3 regions of the Alteromonas sp. ISO5 genome follow, and region 1 is predicted to be linked to each of the others. Evidence: predicted binding sites of a transcription regulator. Region 1 holds the regulator's gene; each other region holds the start of a gene.
The links. The regulator ArgR, encoded in region 1, controls arginine synthesis, uptake and breakdown. The targets are predictions, from matches to a motif close to ANTGAATANNTATTCANT.
Positions count from the first base shown of each region.

Region 2: the regulator ArgR is predicted to act here: its motif matches at 2,945-2,962, upstream of AC2T0J_RS14270 (DUF2170 family protein).
Region 3: the regulator ArgR is predicted to act here: its motif matches at 3,536-3,553, upstream of AC2T0J_RS05170 (aspartate aminotransferase family protein).

Region 1 is NZ_CM176572.1:937,478-943,533, forward strand. Features, by position in the region: gene ppc (phosphoenolpyruvate carboxylase) at 1-1,965, shown strand, start outside; gene mdh (malate dehydrogenase) at 2,083-3,021, opposite strand; gene argR (transcriptional regulator ArgR) at 3,366-3,830, shown strand; gene AC2T0J_RS04255 (TonB-dependent receptor) at 4,012-6,056, opposite strand, start outside.
Region 2 is NZ_CM176572.1:3,196,196-3,202,251, forward strand. Features, by position in the region: gene AC2T0J_RS14255 (YjfK family protein) at 1-446, opposite strand, end outside; gene AC2T0J_RS14260 (potassium channel family protein) at 448-1,500, opposite strand; gene AC2T0J_RS14265 (PspA/IM30 family protein) at 1,616-2,296, opposite strand; gene AC2T0J_RS14270 (DUF2170 family protein) at 2,312-2,701, opposite strand; gene AC2T0J_RS14275 (DUF6471 domain-containing protein) at 2,999-3,235, shown strand; gene AC2T0J_RS14280 (hypothetical protein) at 3,395-3,667, opposite strand; gene queA (tRNA preQ1(34) S-adenosylmethionine ribosyltransferase-isomerase QueA) at 3,718-4,764, shown strand; gene tgt (tRNA guanosine(34) transglycosylase Tgt) at 4,860-5,972, shown strand; gene yajC (preprotein translocase subunit YajC) at 5,994-6,056, shown strand, end outside.
Region 3 is NZ_CM176572.1:1,137,175-1,143,230, reverse strand. Features, by position in the region: gene astD (succinylglutamate-semialdehyde dehydrogenase) at 1-1,057, opposite strand, end outside; gene astA (arginine N-succinyltransferase) at 1,096-2,133, opposite strand; gene AC2T0J_RS05170 (aspartate aminotransferase family protein) at 2,151-3,359, opposite strand; gene AC2T0J_RS05165 (HDOD domain-containing protein) at 3,719-4,879, opposite strand; gene AC2T0J_RS05160 (anthranilate synthase component II) at 4,991-5,644, opposite strand; gene trpS (tryptophan--tRNA ligase) at 5,661-6,056, opposite strand, start outside.

The DNA.
Region 1 (6,056 bases):
GACGAACGCTTAAAGAAGGATTACAACGTATCTCTGCCGATAGACGCGGCTCCTATTCACTTTAGTTCGTGGATGGGCGGCGACCGTGACGGTAACCCGTTCGTTACAGCCAAAGTGACCGAAGAAGTTTTGCTGCTGGCCCGTCGCCGTGCCGCTAAACTGCTGACTATCGATCTTGACCGCCTGCAGGTTGAGCTGTCGATGAATGACTGCAACGATGAACTCAAAAACGCAGTAGGTGAACAATACGAGCCCTACCGCGCGCTGTTACGCCCGCTGGTGAAGCGTTGTGCAGATACCCGCGACGGTATTTACGATTTCTTCAATGGCCGTCCCTATGATTCCAGCGAGTGGATTGCCTCTAATGATGAGTTGTTAGAGCCCCTGCTGATGTGCTACCGCTCACTGTGTGAGTCGGGTCTGGAAGTAACCGCTAACGGCATGCTGCTCGACACTATCCGTCGTGTTAAGTGTTTTGGCGTTCACCTGTTGCGTCTGGACGTTCGTCAGGACTCCCAACGTCACGCTGATGTGCTTAGCGAAGTTACCCGTTACCTTGGGTTAGGCGACTACGCTCACTGGAGTGAGGCCGACAAACAAGCCTTCCTGCTGCGTGAGCTTAGCTCCAAGCGACCTTTGTTCCCGCGCTGCTGGGAACCATCGGAAGAGGTTCAGGAAGTGCTCAACACCTGTAAGGTTATCGCTAATCACAGCCGCCATGGTTTTGGTATCTACATTATTTCTATGGCAAGTGAAGCCTCAGACGTAATGGCCGTACAACTGCTACTTCAGGAAATGGGCGTCGACTGGCCAATGCCGGTAGCCCCCTTATTTGAAACGCTGGACGATTTGAATAATTCGCCCACCGTAATGCGTAAACTGCTGAGCATTGATTGGTACCGTGGTTATATTCAGGGTAAGCAGTTCGTAATGATTGGTTATTCTGACTCAGCCAAAGATGCGGGCGCTATTGCCGCAGGGTGGGCACAATACGAGTCTCAGGAAGCGCTGGTTGCGCTGGCTGAGGAATTCGACGTTAAGCTCACGCTGTTCCATGGTCGCGGCGGCACGATTGGCCGCGGCGGACTGCCCGCGCATGCAGCCATACATTCTCAACCACCGGGTTCACTGGACGGTGGTTTCCGGGTAACCGAACAGGGTGAAACCATCCGTTATAAGTTTGGTATGCCGTTACTGGCTAAGCGCAGCCTGGGTATCTACACCAGTGCTATTATAGAAGCCATGTTGTTCCCACCACCTGCACCTAAAGACGAGTGGCGTGAACTAATGGCTGCCATGGCCGCCAAAGGTCGGGATTTCTACCGTGGCGTAGTGCGTCAGGACCCAGAATTTGTACCTTATTTCAGGGTTGCTACACCGGAGCAAGAATTAGGTAAACTGCCGCTTGGGAGTCGCCCGGCTAAACGTAAGCCGACAGGCGGTATCGAGAGCCTGCGTGCCATTCCGTGGATTTTTGCCTGGGCGCAAACCCGTCTGGTATTGCCGGCCTGGTTAGGCAGCATGAAAGCTATCGAAGCAGTCCGTCAGGCAGGTCATCACGAGAAGCTACAGGAAATGCGCGAAAACTGGCCGTTCTTCCAGTCGCGTTTGTCCATGCTGGATATGGTTTTCCAAAAAGCGGATCCGCGTATCAGCGCGGAATACGACGCTCGCTTGGTGCCCGATGAGCTGAAACACTTCGGTGAAGCACTACGCAATGAGTTACAGGAAGCCATCAAGCTACAACTGGATATTAACGGCCAGTCCGATATCATGGAAGCGGATCCGCAAGGTAAAGAGTCAATGAATATTCGCGCTCAGTACCTTGAACCACTGCATTTTCTGCAAATTGAGCTGCTTTCGCGCTTACGTCAGTTAGATGACGATGAGCATGATGCCACGCTGGATAAAGCCATGATGGTTGCGATCAGTGGTATTGCTATCGGTATGCGTAATACCGGTTAATCCACCCGCACGGTAACGTAACAAATAAAGCGCGGATAATGGTATCCGGGCTTTTTTTATGCCATCAACAAAAAAGCCGCTCAAATGAGCGGCTTTGACATATAAACTTAACGTTACTTACCCGTTTACGAAGTCAACACCCAGTTTGATGTCGCCACGCAGGCCTTCCAGCATATCTTCTTTAGCTTTTTGTTCGAAGGCACTCAGTTCGCCGTAAGACAGAATTTCTTCAACACCGTTTGGACCTAAACGTACAGGGTGAGAGAAGAACGCAGCGTCATCGCTGTCGTCAGTTTGTACATAGGTGTACTCAACCACGTTGTCGCCTTGCATAGCGGCAACCAGAGACAGACAGAAACGTGCAGCCGCCTGGCCCATAGACAGTGTAGCAGAACCGCCGCCGGCTTTAGCTTCAACCACTTCAGTCCCCGCATTCTGGATACGAGTAGTCAGCGAAGCCACTTCGTCATCAGAGAAGTCTACGCCTTCAACCTGAGACAGCAGAGGCAGAATAGTCGTGCCTGAGTGACCACCGATAACCGGTACGTGAGTATTCGCCGGATCCAGATCTTTCAGTTCTGCAACAAAGGTTTCTGCACGGATCACGTCCAGAGTGGTTACACCGAACAGTTTGTTCTTATCGTAAACGCCTTTTGCTTTCAGTGTTTCAGCAGCGATAGCAACAGTGGTGTTTACCGGGTTTGTGATAATACAAGTACAAGCAGAAGGACAGTTATCAGCAATGCCTTCAACCAGATTCTTAACGATACCCGCGTTGATATTGAACAGGTCGGAACGATCCATACCAGGCTTACGAGGTACACCCGCTGGAATTAAAACTACGTCACAACCCGTTAAAGCTTCTGCCAGGTCATCTTTACCGTGACCGGTAACTTTCACTGCAGTGGGGATGTGGCTTAAATCTACCGCTACACCAGGAACAACAGGTGCAACGTCATACAAAGCTAACTCAGAACCTGCTGGCAGTTGTGTTTTTAACAACAGTGACAGCGCCTGACCAATACCACCGGCAGCACCTAACACGGCTACTTTCATACCATTTCTCCTCATGGAAAGAATCACGTTTAATAACGGCCGAACACATTAAAGGATGTCAGCCTTAAACTCAATCACCTATTAGTCGTAGGACAGGTGAATGGGCGATTTATCGGGTTATATTCAATATAAGTGCATAGTTATGCATTAATGTTGCTTTTTCATGCAAATTAGGGCACAATAACTGGTTTTTAAAACCGTTAGGGTATGGGAGTTATCCCGGCCCTGAACCTTTCGCGGGATAGAGTATACACCAAGCCGGCAGGTTAGCCGAATCGATTAGCGATTAAAACTTAACCCACGCCGCCAATAACATACTATTACGAATAAACGTCAGGAACTAAATGGCAAATCAGAAGCAGGAAGAGCTCATCCGGGCATTCAAAGACATTCTTAAAGCTGAAAGTTACGGCTCCCAGGGAGAAATTGTTGAAGGGCTGAAAAGCCAGGGCTTTAACAATATTAGTCAAAGTAAAATTTCACGCATGCTGAGTAAGTTTGGCGCGGTTCGCACCCGCAATGCACGCGGCGATATGGTTTACTGCCTGCCGCCGGAACTGGGCATGCCAACAGCTAAAAGTCCGCTTAAACAACTGGTGCTGGATATTGTGCATAATAATGTGATGGTAATTATTCGCACCAGTCCGGGAGCCGCACAGCTCATTGCCCGTCTGCTGGACTCGCTCAGTAAAAAAGATGGCGTGCTTGGCACTATTGCCGGTGATGACACCATTTTTATTGCGCCGGCCGATGTCAGTAAAATTGAAAACCTGCGCCAGCGGGTAGAGGATTTATTCGATAATGTTTAGGGCTTGCTGCCCAACATCTGTTTAGAAGGTGCCGGCTGCACGCCGGTATTTTTTGCCCTAAAAGCAGTCCATTAATCAGAAAATCTCAGCTTTATACATGTCTTCCTGGAGACTACTGAATTTCAAAAAACAAAAAACCCCGCTTCGCGGGGTTTTTTAAATAAATATCTAACGGGTTAGCTTAGAAGCGGTAGTTGACACCTACACGGATTTCCCAAAGCGATGCGTTGTTTTGTACGCTGTCGCGCTGACGTGGAGTAGAGAACGTCTCGTACACGTACTGGCCTTGGTCATTAACACTTGCACCAACTACTGACTCAGACACGAAGTTACCTTGTTTCAGTACGCCCCAGTCATCGTTTAACAGGTTAGTAAAGTTCTCAATAACAAAGAACGCTTCAGCAGAGTGATCAGCGGTAAACGCTGGTAGCTCTTGGCTGATACGCAGGTCAACCTTAGTCCACCAGTCACCATTTACGCTGTTACGGCCCATGATTTTACCGCGATCTAAGCCTTCAGATGAGATGAATGCATTAAAGGCATCCAAGTCAAAATCAGGACCATAGACAACATTTGGATCATCTACAGTTGGTACGTAAATCAACTGGCGCCAGCCACCTGTGTCATCACCGTAATAGTTGTCAATTGCGTTTGTATAATAGTCGTCACCATCGTCATCAAAACGTTGAACGCTATCATAAGTATAACTCATACCACGACCTTCATTCGCCTGAGCAAACATGGTAATACGCGTAGTATATCCATCAATAAACTCTTGAGCATAACCAATACGCAGAGTAAAGCGATGTGGAATGTTGTAGTTAGACGTTGCTACCGCAGGATTGTTTGGATCGTAGGTTGCGAAGCTAGAGTAGTTTGAACTTGCTACCGAGCTGGTCATTGGGTTAGCGTCAGTCGAGTCGTTGTAAGCATAAGCAAAACTTACATCCAGACCGAAGTCATACTCTTTTGATACTGCAAATGACAGAGTTGTCGCGTCACCTGAATCACCTTCGATGTTAGTCAACAGGAAGGTATCGTTAGAACCAACATATACCGGACGACCGTCAGGACCAGTACCGACTTGCTCACGAGCGGGTTCTATGTAGGTAATCGCGTCTTTCTTGTCAGTGTAAAGAATGTCTGCTTGTACCAGGTAATCACCAGGTGCCAGGTAGGTTAAACCTAAGGCATATTTCCACTCAGTAGGAATATCAAGGTCTGGATCAATCGCAACAACGTAGTTAGCTGTACCTTCGGTTGGATAGTCCTCTACATAATCATATTGGGCCTGGGGTGGAGCAAAAATAGGATCACCGCCGCCTACGCGAGGCAGATCGAAAATACTGGTTTCGCCAGCGACAAAACCTGGAATGTGGTATTCACGAGAACCCACATTGGTTACACCATCATTGGAGTAGGCATTAGACACCCACACGTTCGGGCTGCCACCAGAATACAGACCGAAACCACCGTGCAGTTCCATGTCGTCAGTCAGTACATAGTTAAAGCCAACACGAGGCTGAACCAAGTCGATACCATCTAAATTAGCTGTGTTATCAAAACCGAATGCATCTTCAAATGCTGAGTTGTAACGCGGCGTATCGCTAGAAGACCAACGGTCATAACGAACACCTAGCAGTAAGGTCAGATCATCGTTAACGTACCAGTCATCCTGAATATAAAACGTAGTAGTTTCGAAACCAAAACTTGCCGCTGCGTCGTTTGGATCGTTAGTACCTGCTGAACCGTTATAGTAAATACGATTCGCTAAACCAGCTTCATAGTCAGCAATTGAGTTAAATCGGTACTCACCGATTGAGTGCTGCTGGAACAGGTTGAAGGCATCTAACTCTTCATATTCTACACCAGCTGTGATGGTGTGATCGCCGAGCAAGTAGGTACCAGCAATTTTAAATGTGGTGTTTTCCCAATTTAGCTGATTCGACTGACGCGAGTCATCAGGACCTAAGTAAACTGTGGCTTCACCGGTGTCGATTTGAACTTCACCAAAACCAGTCGCGGCATCTACCGAGTTCTGACGATTGTCTAACTTGGTGTGGCCAATACGAATTTCAGTTGAGAAATCTGCAGTCCAGTCTGAGTACAATGAACCAGTGAAGGTTTCGATTTCAGCACCGCGCTCATAATAGTGACCGTCGAATACTAACTCATCGCTGCCGCCGTCAGACTCAGAGATGTTGAAACCGTCATTCCAGTTATAGG
Region 2 (6,056 bases), 2.3 Mb from region 1:
TCTGTAACGGCAACGGGGGGGGATTCGTCACCCACTGCATCCCAGACACGATTAAACCGGTGGCCTTCCAGCTCATAGGTGGGTCGAGAAATATCCTGATTCAGACATTGTTGCCATTGAGACTGGTTGCCGATAGTGGTTGTGGAGTAGAAATACCAGAGCTTTACATCAGTAATGTGATTTTCGCTCATGCCGCCGTCGAGCACTACCTGCAGGAAGGCGTCATCGTCGGTGTAAAAACGCAACAGTGTGCCACCGCTGTCCAGCTCTGCCTGGCCTACAGCCTGTATCAGGTGTTGGCTGGCCGCCCCCTCAATACACAGCTGTGGCGTAAGCAGTTTTAGTTTAAGTGCATCAAGCTCGAAGGAGCCGCCTAAGTATAGGCCCATCACCTCCGGAGCGGCAGGCTTTTTGGGCGAATCAGATGTAAACCATTTTTTAAACATATCACTGCTCCGTGAGTGCATTCCAGTTGATATCGGTAATGCGTGCTTTGGCGATATAATAAAGTTTATCCTGCGGTGAAATGACCGTGTCAAGTGCTGGGTTGAGCGTGACTGCTTGGCCGCGTTCAGCGCCGGCACAACCAATTAACGTAGCATCATACTGGCGTTTAAACGCCATAAATAATGTTTGATAGCTCACCGGCTCAACCGAATGGGGAATGATCAGGGAAAATTGCGCCTGACCATCGTCATCAACGCTTAACAAATCGTGGTGCAGGGCGCTGGAGCCAGGATCGAAAGCGGCTTTAGCGAGCATTTCAACGGCAACACTGGGCGTGCACTCAACCTGTGGGCAATGCATCTGTAGTAGCCGGACCAGGCTTTCATCGTCAAAATAAGCAACCTGATGGGCTGACGGATTTTTTTGGGCGCAATAAAGCGCGGTGGTCATGGTTAAATCGTCTTCCGGATTATCAATAAGAATGGTGGCCGCGGCGCTGATACAGGCTTTGTCCATGTCTTCATCTTTATTAAACGATTCAACCCTGATGAATTCTATCTTTCCGGGCATGGGATTGGTAATGTCAGCTCTGACACAGAGCACGATATCAGGCTTTTCAGTTAAGGACTGACGTTCCTGCAGGAGTAATTTGAGTAGTAATAACGTGCGTTGCTCATTCCAGCCAATGACCAGAATATGGTTGCTAACATCGAGACTGGATAACCCCATAATACCTTTTCTCCATTGATTTCCCACAAAAGCGGCAACCCTACCCACAATCATCGCAAAGATACTTAAACCAAGCGGGATGACATACAAGGCAACAATTAGCTTGCCCGCGGGGGTTTGCGGTGATAAATCACCATAGCCAACCGTTGAACCGGTGACTGCCAGCCAATAGATGAAGTCAACACTTTCGGTCAGTGCCTGTTCGTCAAATGCATAAAGCAATAACCAGGACGACAGTGCGTAAAACAGCGTCGCCAGAACGATGGTGTACCATCGCGATTCGGCAAAATAGTTAAGCATTACACGTCGGATTTTTATCCACATATTGGCGTCACTGACTATCCTTAGTTGTTGAGTTGCCTGCCATCTTCGCAAAAAAATAGCGGTTAGTCCAAGTGCCTGCAAAGAGCAAGACTGAGACTTAACCGCTTGATTTTATTTATTTGCCTAAAATTCGCGCCAGCTCATCATCGGCAGAGCTTTGGCCGCCTTTAATGCCTGCCGCTGCCAGGCGTTTTTCCAACTCATCAGATGATTCAGATGACGCCAGTTCTTCAGCCGCTTCCAACTCCGCGGTGCGCATTTTTTGTTTTTCCTGAATACGCGATAATGACTCAGTGGCTGTCTTCATTTTGCTGTTTGCGCCCATGTGACGCGAAGAAACTGCTACCTGAGCCTTCTGCACGCTTTCAGTCGCTTTCACCATGTCAACCTGTTGTTCCAGGCGACGCAGGTTCGCTTTTGCCTGCTGAATATTTTTAGCTAACTGTTTTTCTGATGCATTGAACTGGTCGAGGTATTGCTGCTCCTGATCGCGTTCCGCTTTCAGTTCGCTAACCTTTTGCGCGCAATCAAGCGCCAGTTCACGGTCGGTGTCGATAGCTTTACGAGCATGAGCTTCATACTCCGCGATCGACTGGTTAAATCCATCGACCTTTTGCTGTGACAATTTACATTTAGCCAGAATTTGTGTGCGGGCATGATCAGACTTGCGCAACTCTTCCTTTGCTTCCCGAATTTCCTGTTCAAGAATTCTGATTGCCTGACTATCTACTACTGACTGGGCCGCTTCGTTGGCTCCACCTTTCACTGCTGTGATCAGTTTTTTCCAAACAGACATAAATTTCTCCTTAAATTACTTCAAATGTGACTCATAAGCGTCAAGGAAGGCGGCCACGTTCTGGAATAACGTGGTCACTTCAATTTGAATACTTTCTGCTTTTGACTGCGCGCTTAACGCACCAAATGCGGTGTAGTATTCCTCTCCATTAACGTTGGAAATGGCCACCGTTGTGAGTGGGAAAAGCATGTGAGTTGACAGAATATCGTGGTCAAGAGCGGCTTTGTCGGCAACCTGCGATGCATTAAACAGTAAACTCTCAACAATGATTTGTTCACCGCTGATTGCCAGCCAGGCATCCAGCCCGTCCTGATTTGCAATCAGTAAACATTCTTTTTCACGGGTGACGACCAGGTCATCCATGTCTTTAAAAAGGGTCTCAAGTTGTTCAAGATCCCATTCCATACTATATCTCCTTACCGAATCAGCTAAATGCCGTTAACTCTAGTCAGATTTACTACACTGTTGCAACGACTTTACGCTAATTAGTGCAACAAAGTGTGACTAAACCGATAGTCTGTGGTGTTCTCATTGCCCGTTCTGAGCGACTTTGTGTTAGTTAATCTTTCAGAACGAGGAAAAGTGTAGACAATTACGGTGGTAGTAGTCAATAATAATTATGTCTATATGTGTAAAAAAGTGTGTCAATGTAAATTATAATTCACAAAAGGGGTTATTTTGAAAGGTCAGAATCAATGGCGTATGGTGGTACAGCGGATTATTCGCTCGGAGATGTCGCTGCGTGGCGTTAAATATCAGGGGTTGAGTGACAAACTGGCAGAAATTGGGGTTTCGCAAACTGCTGATAATCTGCGCAATAAAGTAAATAAAGGGATTTTAGGAGCTGATCTACTGCTGCAAATACTTTATGTATTAAAGGCCAGACCACTGTCAACGGAAATGATGGCAGAAATTATGGCCGCCGGTGAAAACGAATAATCGCTTGAAAAATCGATGAAATTCTTGATGGATGGCAGATAAACAAAACCCAGCCAAAGTGACTGGGTCGAATAAGGAAGATGGGAGAACATCATCGCTTTGGTTAAATAATAGTCTTATTGCGTAAGAATAAAAGAAAAACTGTGTATCGGATGGCATTCATTGGTATAGATACTTATACCTAAAGTTGGTGAGAAAATTGCTAGAGATTTGCAAAAAGTTGCCGGATAATTTCTTTAGCGTCTGCAAGCCGGGTTGATATGTGATGTTTAAGTCGCGCCGCACAGGCCTCAAGTCCCCGTCCCAAACAGTTTGACTTGCTGCCGTGGGCAGTGAAATTGTGCCGATGGCACGGCCTTTTTCGAGGGAATGTGTTACACTCCCGCCAATTTTTGAAAGAAACCCTTTGATATCGCCGGAACGCTCGAACATGTTGGTAGTTCTTGCGATTTAAGAGCGATTTGATACGACATTTGAGCTGCATGAAATTATCAGATTTTAGTTTTACTTTGCCTGAACACTTAATTGCTAAACATCCTACCGCTGAACGCACCGCCAGTCGTCTGTTGCACCTCAATGGTAAGACGGGCGTGGTTGACCATAAACAGTTCCGGGACATGCTTGAACTGATCGAACCAGGGGACCTGCTGGTATTTAATAATACCCGAGTTATTCCTGCGCGCCTGTTGGGTCACAAAGCCTCGGGTGGTAAAGTGGAAGTACTGGTTGAGCGCATTGTGGATGAGCATAACGCTCTGGCTCACGTCCGGGCCAGCAAAGCGCCTAAGTCCGGCACGAAATTAGTGCTGGAAGGGTCGGTTGAAGTTACCGTTACAGGCAGGCAGGAGGCATTGTTTGAGCTTTGTTTTGATGGGGAAAACACGGTCCTTGAACAGCTCGAAGCCCATGGTCATATGCCGTTACCGCCTTACATTGACAGAGCCGATGAAGACAGTGACAAAGAACGCTACCAAACGGTTTATAACCAGGCGCCCGGAGCGGTAGCAGCACCTACCGCAGGACTGCATTTTGATGAGGCCATTTTAACCGCGCTGGCAGAAAAACAGGTAAATCTGGCTTACGTTACCCTACACGTAGGGGCTGGCACTTTTCAGCCGGTTCGGGTCGACAATGTACTTGAACACAAGATGCACAGTGAATATGCCATTGTGCCGCAAGATGTGGTAGACGCCGTCAGAGCAACTAAAGCCGCAGGTAAGCGTGTTATCGCGGTAGGAACCACCTCAGTGCGTTCACTGGAGTCTGCGGCGTTGGATGCCGATACCACCGCACTGATTGAGCCGTTCCTGGCTGACACGAATATCTTTATCTATCCCGGTTTCGAATTTAAGGTGGTGGACGCCATGTTCACTAACTTTCATCTGCCCGAGTCCACGCTGATTATGCTGATTAGTGCTTTTGCCGGGCGCGACAATGTGCTTAAGGCTTATGCCGAAGCTATTGAACAGGAATACCGTTTTTACAGCTATGGCGACAGCATGTTTATTGAAAAAGGCATTAACACATGATCTCTGATGTATTGCTGGTATAATCCGCCCTCAATTGAGTATCGACAAAGGGGACGTGCGAATGGTCCTCTTGATCAGACAGGACATTAACTCTCATGCAATTTGAACTGCTCCATACCGACGGTCGCGCCAGACGAGGAAAACTGGTGTTTGAACGCGGCGAAGTGGAAACGCCGGCGTTTATGCCGGTAGGTACCTACGGTACTGTTAAAGGAATGACCCCCGAAGAACTGGCCGACAGCGGAGCCCACATTTGTCTTGGAAACACTTTCCATCTGATGCTGCGCCCAGGCACCGGGATCATCAAAGAACACGGTGATCTGCATGATTTTATGCACTGGCAAAAACCTATCCTGACTGATTCAGGTGGTTTTCAGGTCTTCAGTCTCGGTGATCTGCGTAAAATTACCGAAGAGGGGGTGACTTTCCGCTCGCCAATCAATGGCGAAAAGATTTTACTGACGCCGGAAAAATCGATGGAAGTGCAGCGTGATCTGGGCTCGGATATCGTGATGATTTTCGATGAGTGCACGCCGTACCCGGCCTCGCAGCAGGAAGCTCGTATTTCTATGGAATTGTCGCTGCGCTGGGCGCGACGCAGTAAAGACGCCCATGGCGATAATCCCTCCGCCCTGTTTGGTATTATTCAGGGGGGTATGTACGAAGACCTGCGGGATATTTCTTTAGCTGGCCTTGAAGATATTGGCTTCGACGGTTACGCCATTGGCGGGTTGTCGGTGGGTGAGCCCAAAGCAGACATGATCCGCATCATCGAGCACACGGCACCGAAAATTCCTGAGCACAAGCCCCGCTACCTGATGGGCGTTGGGAAACCAGAAGATATTGTGGAAGCGGTCCGTCGCGGAATTGACATGTTCGATTGTGTGATGCCAACCCGAAACGCTCGTAACGGTCATTTGTTTGTCACGGAAGGTGTGATAAAAATCCGCAACGCCAAACATAAGCATGATACGGGTCCGTTGGACGAAAATTGTGATTGCTACACTTGCAAAAACTATTCTCGGTCATATTTACATCATCTCGACAAATGCAATGAGATACTTGGCGCCAGACTCAATACCATCCATAACCTGCGTTATTATCAACGGGTTATGCAGGGATTGCGGGACGCGATTGCGAGCAATACTCTGGACGAATTTGTCAGCGAATTTTACGCACAGAAAAACATGCCGGTACCGGCTTTATAACAATTTATAACGGGGAACATTATGAGTTTATTTATTTCCGAAGCACATGCACAAACAGCTGGTGGCGGTGGCCAGGGCGGCGGT
Region 3 (6,056 bases), 200 kb from region 1:
GTTTAAGCGGCTCCAGTGCTTTGGCTCCAGCGTCTAATAATTGCTGTTGAGCTGCTACCATCCCTTTGGCAGCCGCGGCACTGATCATTGCACCCATAAACGGTTGTGGCTCAGCATCGTAATGACCCACCGAAATCTTGCGGGTTGCATTAACCAGGGCTTCAACTAACTCATCACCAGCCGCATTGGCAGGGATAAACAGGCGTCGGGCACAGGTGCAGCGCTGTCCTGAGGTCACAAATGCCGACTGGATGATGTCATGCACGGCGGCTTTGGTGTCGGCCACCTCAGTAACGATGAGAGGATTGTTGCCACCCATTTCCAACGCCAGGATCTTACCCGGATGGCCGGCAAATTGTTCGTGCAGAAATTTCCCGGTGCGTGAGCTGCCGGTAAAGAATAAACCGTCGATTTGAGGGTGTGAAGCCAGCGCTTTGCCGGTTTCTACTTCACCCTGAACCAGGTTAAGGACGCCTGTCGGAATGCCAGCTTGCTCCCACAGTTTAACGGTAGCTTCAGCGACAGCCGGGGTTAAATCACTCGGTTTAAACACGACGGTATTACCGGCGATCAGCGCTGGCACGATGTGACCGTTTGGCAGGTGGCCCGGGAAGTTATACGGTCCGAAAACCGCTACTACACCGTGGGGCTTATGGCGAATGAATGCCTTGCCCACTGGCATAGGGTTTTCTACCGTGCCGGTACGCTCAAAGTAAGCTTTTTCTGAGATGGCAATTTTGCCAATCATAGCGCCAATTTCGGTGGCGGTTTCCCACAGTGGCTTACCGGTTTCTTGCGCAATCAGTGCTGCCAGTTGTTGTTTGTTTTCGCCCAGTAATTCGGCAAATGTTTTAATCAGTGACAGGCGCTCTTCAACGGTTTTGGCCGACCATTGAGGTAACGCCTCGCGAGCGGCGTTGAGGGCACTGTCTACCTGTTTAGCAGAGGCGGCCTGGCCGCGCCAGAAGGTTTGATTTTTGGTCGGGTCGACCGAAGTAATTGGAGAACCTTCTCCGGCAACCCACTGCCCATTAATAAAATGAATGGCTTGTTGCATGATTTCTGTCCTGATGCTGTTGTAATTGTGTATTGATATCAGTTGCGGGGTTTGACACTCGCGAACCGAATTGAGTCGCCTTCTTCCACGTCTAACGACGCTGCGGCTTTGTGAGAAAGCACTGCCCGGCCGGTCTGTTCATCGACACTGAGATCGGCAACCACCGCTCTGAAATCGGCGATTTTAGTATTAATGATGTAGCATAATTCGCCGTCCTGTGCGGCTGACTGGTCGTCGATATGCACAGTCGCACGGCGACTACGCTGTGCGGTATTGATATGGCTTAGCCGGGCTTCCACCGTAGGGCCACCGTCGAAGATGTCTACATAACCTCGGCAACTAAAACCTTCTTCTTGGAGCAGACGCAAGGCAGGTTCGGTCTTTTGGTGAACTTTGCCAATGACATTCTGGGCTTCCTGGCTGAGCAGATTGACGTATATCGGATACTTCGGCATCAGCTCGGCAATGAACACCTTATTACCGATGCCGGTCATGTAATCTGCGGTAGGGAAGTCCATGGAGAAGAAGTGCTCTTCAAGCCATTCCCAGAATGGCGAGCTTCCATTTTCGTCGCTGACACCGCGCATTTCGGCAATCACAATTTCTGCGAAACGCTCGCGGTGCTCTTCCATAAACAAAAACCGTACTTTGGATAAGAATCGACCGTTCACGCCATTGCGGGCATTTTCCCGCAAGAACAGGGTGCAGATTTCGCTCACCCCGGTGTAGTCGTTACAAAATGTAAGGATCTCAACCGTGTTATGGATATTGAGTTCACGGGAAGCATGCACCACCTTACCCAGGTGGTAGTGATAAAAAGCATCGTCAGTGCCTACCGCGGCTTCAATACCCGTTGTACCAACGACCTCGCCGGTAACGATATCTTCCATAACGAACAGGTACGACTCATTGCCAGGTACCGACACATCGCGGCTGAACGCGTCCAGTGACTTGCCGATTTTGCGTTTGAGCAGACCCTCATTAACCGGCAGCGACGTGAAGCCGATGCCGGATTCTTCTGCTACTGCATACAGGGCGTCATAATCACTCGATCGGATAGGGCGAATAATGTACATGAGCAATTCCCGGTTAATTAGCGCGCCGCTACCACGCTCTCAATAGCACGGTCAAAACGAGCCAGACCCTCGGCGATGTCTTCGTCCGGAATAACCAGAGACGGAGCAAAACGAACTACGTTAGCGCCGGCTACCAGACACATCAGTTGTTGCTCGGTTGATGCCTCGAGGAATTTACGTGATTCGCCTTTGAAGTCGTCGTTTAATGCGCAGCCCAACAGCAGACCCTTGCCACGAATTTCGGCAAACACTTTGTACTTGGCATTGATGGTTTCCAGGGTGTCACGGAACAGCTGTTCTTTTTGTTTAACGCCGTTAAGTACTACCGGATCGTTAACAATATCAAAGGTGCGCTCGGCCACGGCGCATGCTAACGGATTACCACCATACGTGCTGCCGTGAGTGCCTGGTTTAAGGTGTTGGGCAATGGCTGTGGTGGTGAGCATTGCGCCTATCGGGAAACCGCCGCCAAGGGCCTTGGCGCTTGTCAGGATATCCGGCACCACGTCCAGGCCCATATAGGCGTAAAGGTGGCCGGTACGACCTACACCTGATTGGACTTCATCGAAAATCAGCAGTGCGTTGTGCTTGTCGCACAGTTCGCGAACGCCCTTAACAAAGGCCGGGTCGGGGGAAATGATACCGCCTTCACCCTGCAGGGGCTCCATCATGACCGCACAGGTTTCATCTGAAATCAGGGATTCAAAGGCTGCCAGGTCGTTGTAATCACAATGCTCAACAGCGCCGGGCTTTGGTCCGAAACCATCAGAGTAAGCCGGTTGACCGCCTACGGTAACCGTAAAGAAAGTGCGGCCATGGAAGCCCTGCGTAAATGCGATGATTTTTTGTTTATGTTCACCAAATTGCTCCAGGGCGTAACGACGGGCCAGTTTCAAAGCCGCTTCGTTAGCTTCTGCACCCGAGTTAGCGAAATAGACACGCTCAGCAAAGGTATGGTCAGTGAGCTTTTTCGCCAGTCGCAATGCAGGCTCATTGGTGAAAACGTTACTCAGGTGCCATAATTTCTGACCCTGTTCAGTTAAGGCATTAACCAGCTCCGGGTGACAGTGCCCCAGTGCATTTACGGCAATACCGCCGGCGAAATCAATAAACTCGTTACCTGCCTGATCCCAAACTCGCGAACCCAGACCACGCACCGGTACCATTTTGGCCGGGTTGTAGTTAGGAACCATGACTTGATCAAACATTTCGCGGGTTACCTGCATTTTTTCACCTCTAACTGTTAGTTATCGCCATCAGTTCGCGACTTTGAGGCCGGCGAATTTATGGCTTTCATTCGTTTTTAAGCGCTCCAGTATGCCACCATAAAAAGCTGTTGTCTTGTCTATTACCTTTCCTGAAAGGCAGTAAAATCAAGGGGTCTGTCACTTATTGCATAAAATGTGAATAACTATCCAAATATGTGAATATGTTGGTGTCGGGGCAAAAATATCGGCGCATTCTGCGCCATGCTGGTTATAGTCAGATTTTGGCCTGTAAAACATACTTTACGGCTGAATGATTATGAATCGATGGAATTAGTGCAGTGTTTGGCTTTATCGCGGTGTTCTGCTGTTTTGATTGCTCACAGATCGGTCAGAATAGGCAGTTGGTGGAGCGTCTGAGTATTCAGTTGTTGCAGTAAATCCGGCGCAATCGCACAACCTGCAATGAACTTTTCACTTTCATCTTCAAGAAACAGATTGTTGTCTTTTAACATCCGGTACTTGGCGTAATAGCGGGATTGTTGCAATACGCGTGTGAGTGGGTCGGCATCATCCGGCAGTACGTCCTGTAAGACCTGCTGCATGGCACTGGTATAGTCGAGGCGCTTAAATACCATGTATTCAAACAAGTGCAGGGCGGCTTTGTCGCTGTGTTCATCAATCAATGGCAGCAAGCGTTTCGGATCCGGTACCAGTTGAATCAGCGCTGAGTGCAAATCACGTAATTTAGCCTTTTGTGCATGGCGTAAAAAGTCCAGATGAACCTGTTCGAACAAACGAAAATACAATTTGATAATGGCACTGCGACCTAACTGGCTGAAGAGAGTCAGTGTATAAGCTTCAAAAGGTTTAACCTTGTAACTGCTGGCAATGGTTTGAGCCGTTCTTGCACATATCAGGCTGTATTCCCAGACCTTGTGTTTAATTTGAGGGAAAGGGTCGCTTATCTGGGGCAAAGTTTGTTTATAAATTAACGCGGGAATGACCCGCTTTACGTTGTCGATACCGATGAAACTCAGAGCTGTCTTAAGGGTATCGACTGCTATCACATCGTCACGGGCGTCGCGGCGTCGGTATTGAGGCTGGTTTACCTGTTTGAGCAGCTCATCGACAAGCCAGGGAATATTGACAGCGATGGCTTCAACCTTACTGATCGTTGCCGACGGCGAGGCCAGTAAATCAATCAGGTCGGTGGTATGTTCTGACCAGTTCAGCAGGTTTTCACACACATCCTGAGTATCAGCCAGGGTTTGCAGTAACTTCTTATCAATAACTGAGTGCAACTGCTGGTTAATTTGTTGCACATAATTGGCCTGTATCTTGGCGGTTTCCAGCTTGTTTTTGATGGCGTCCTTTTCGACTTTGAGCAACTGACGGCGGGTAAAGCTTTGCTCTGATTCCGCGTAGCTGACCTCGCCGGGAGCGCGACGACCAACCATTGCTTTGGCCAGTTCAGGAGCCAGCAATAAATAATCAAATCGTTTAGCAAAAGCTGGAGGGGTCAATAACCGCTCTACCATGTCAATTCCGTTCCATCCATGTAATACCTGAACCTTAAACGTCTTATAATGCTAAGGATAGGACATGTTTGTGTTTGTAAAGGTAATCAGACCGTCGAAAAAAAGAATGACTTACACCGCGTTGTTCAGAGAAACGAGCTCACCGTTAAATTCTGATACACAATTAATATCGGCATCGGATTGTACAACCTTAGCCAGTAACAGAAAGTTTAGCAGAATTTGGTGGCCATATTCTGTGAGTAATGACTCTGGATGGTACTGAACGCCCCAGACGGGTAAATGCTGATGTTTTATTGCCATGATTTCCGGTGTTTCACCGTCATCGCTCCAGGCGACCACCTGCAGACATCCTGGGATGGTAGCGGGATCAATGATTAGGGAATGGTAGCGGGTTACCACAAAGTGTTCGGGGATATTGTTAAATAAGCTGTCGCCGTTATGCTTCACACCAGAGAGTTTGCCATGGCGTACCTGTAAGGCATTGGTAATCCTGGCACCAAAAACCTGGCCGATAGCCTGATGACCAAGGCACACGCCCATGATGGGAATATGACCGGCAAAATGGCGGATTATCTCCAGGCTGACACCTGATTCATTAGGCGTGCAGGGGCCTGGGGAAATCACAATAGCCTGAACCTTTGCCGGATCGATATCGGCCACAGTAATAGCATCGTTACGCACTACCTGCAGTGCACAACCCAGCTCCTGAAAATATCTTGCCAGGTTGTGACTAAAAGAGTCGTAATTATCGATCAGTAGTATCAAGGTTTAATCGGCTGCTTCAGGGCTTAGCAATAAAACCCAGCGCATCGTAGGTGGCCTTTAGGGTGGCGGCCGCCCGAACCTGGGCTTTCTCTGCGCCCTGGTGCATCACTTCATCAAGATAACCACGATCGGCGCGCAGGGCTTTATACCGTTCCTGCAGAGGTTCAATCAGTGCGACCACGGCATCGGCTACGTCTGATTTTAAATGACCGTACATTTTATCTTCGTATGCTGGTACCAGCTCATTAACGGTTTTGCCGGTAGCCAGTGACAGGAGTGTGAGTAAGTTCGTCACCCCTGGCTTTTCAGTCCAGTCAAAATAAATACGAGCCTGCTCGTCTGAGTCAGTCACTGCACGTTTAATTTTCTTGGCGACTTTTTTCGGATCTTCCAGCAAGCCGATAAAGTTATT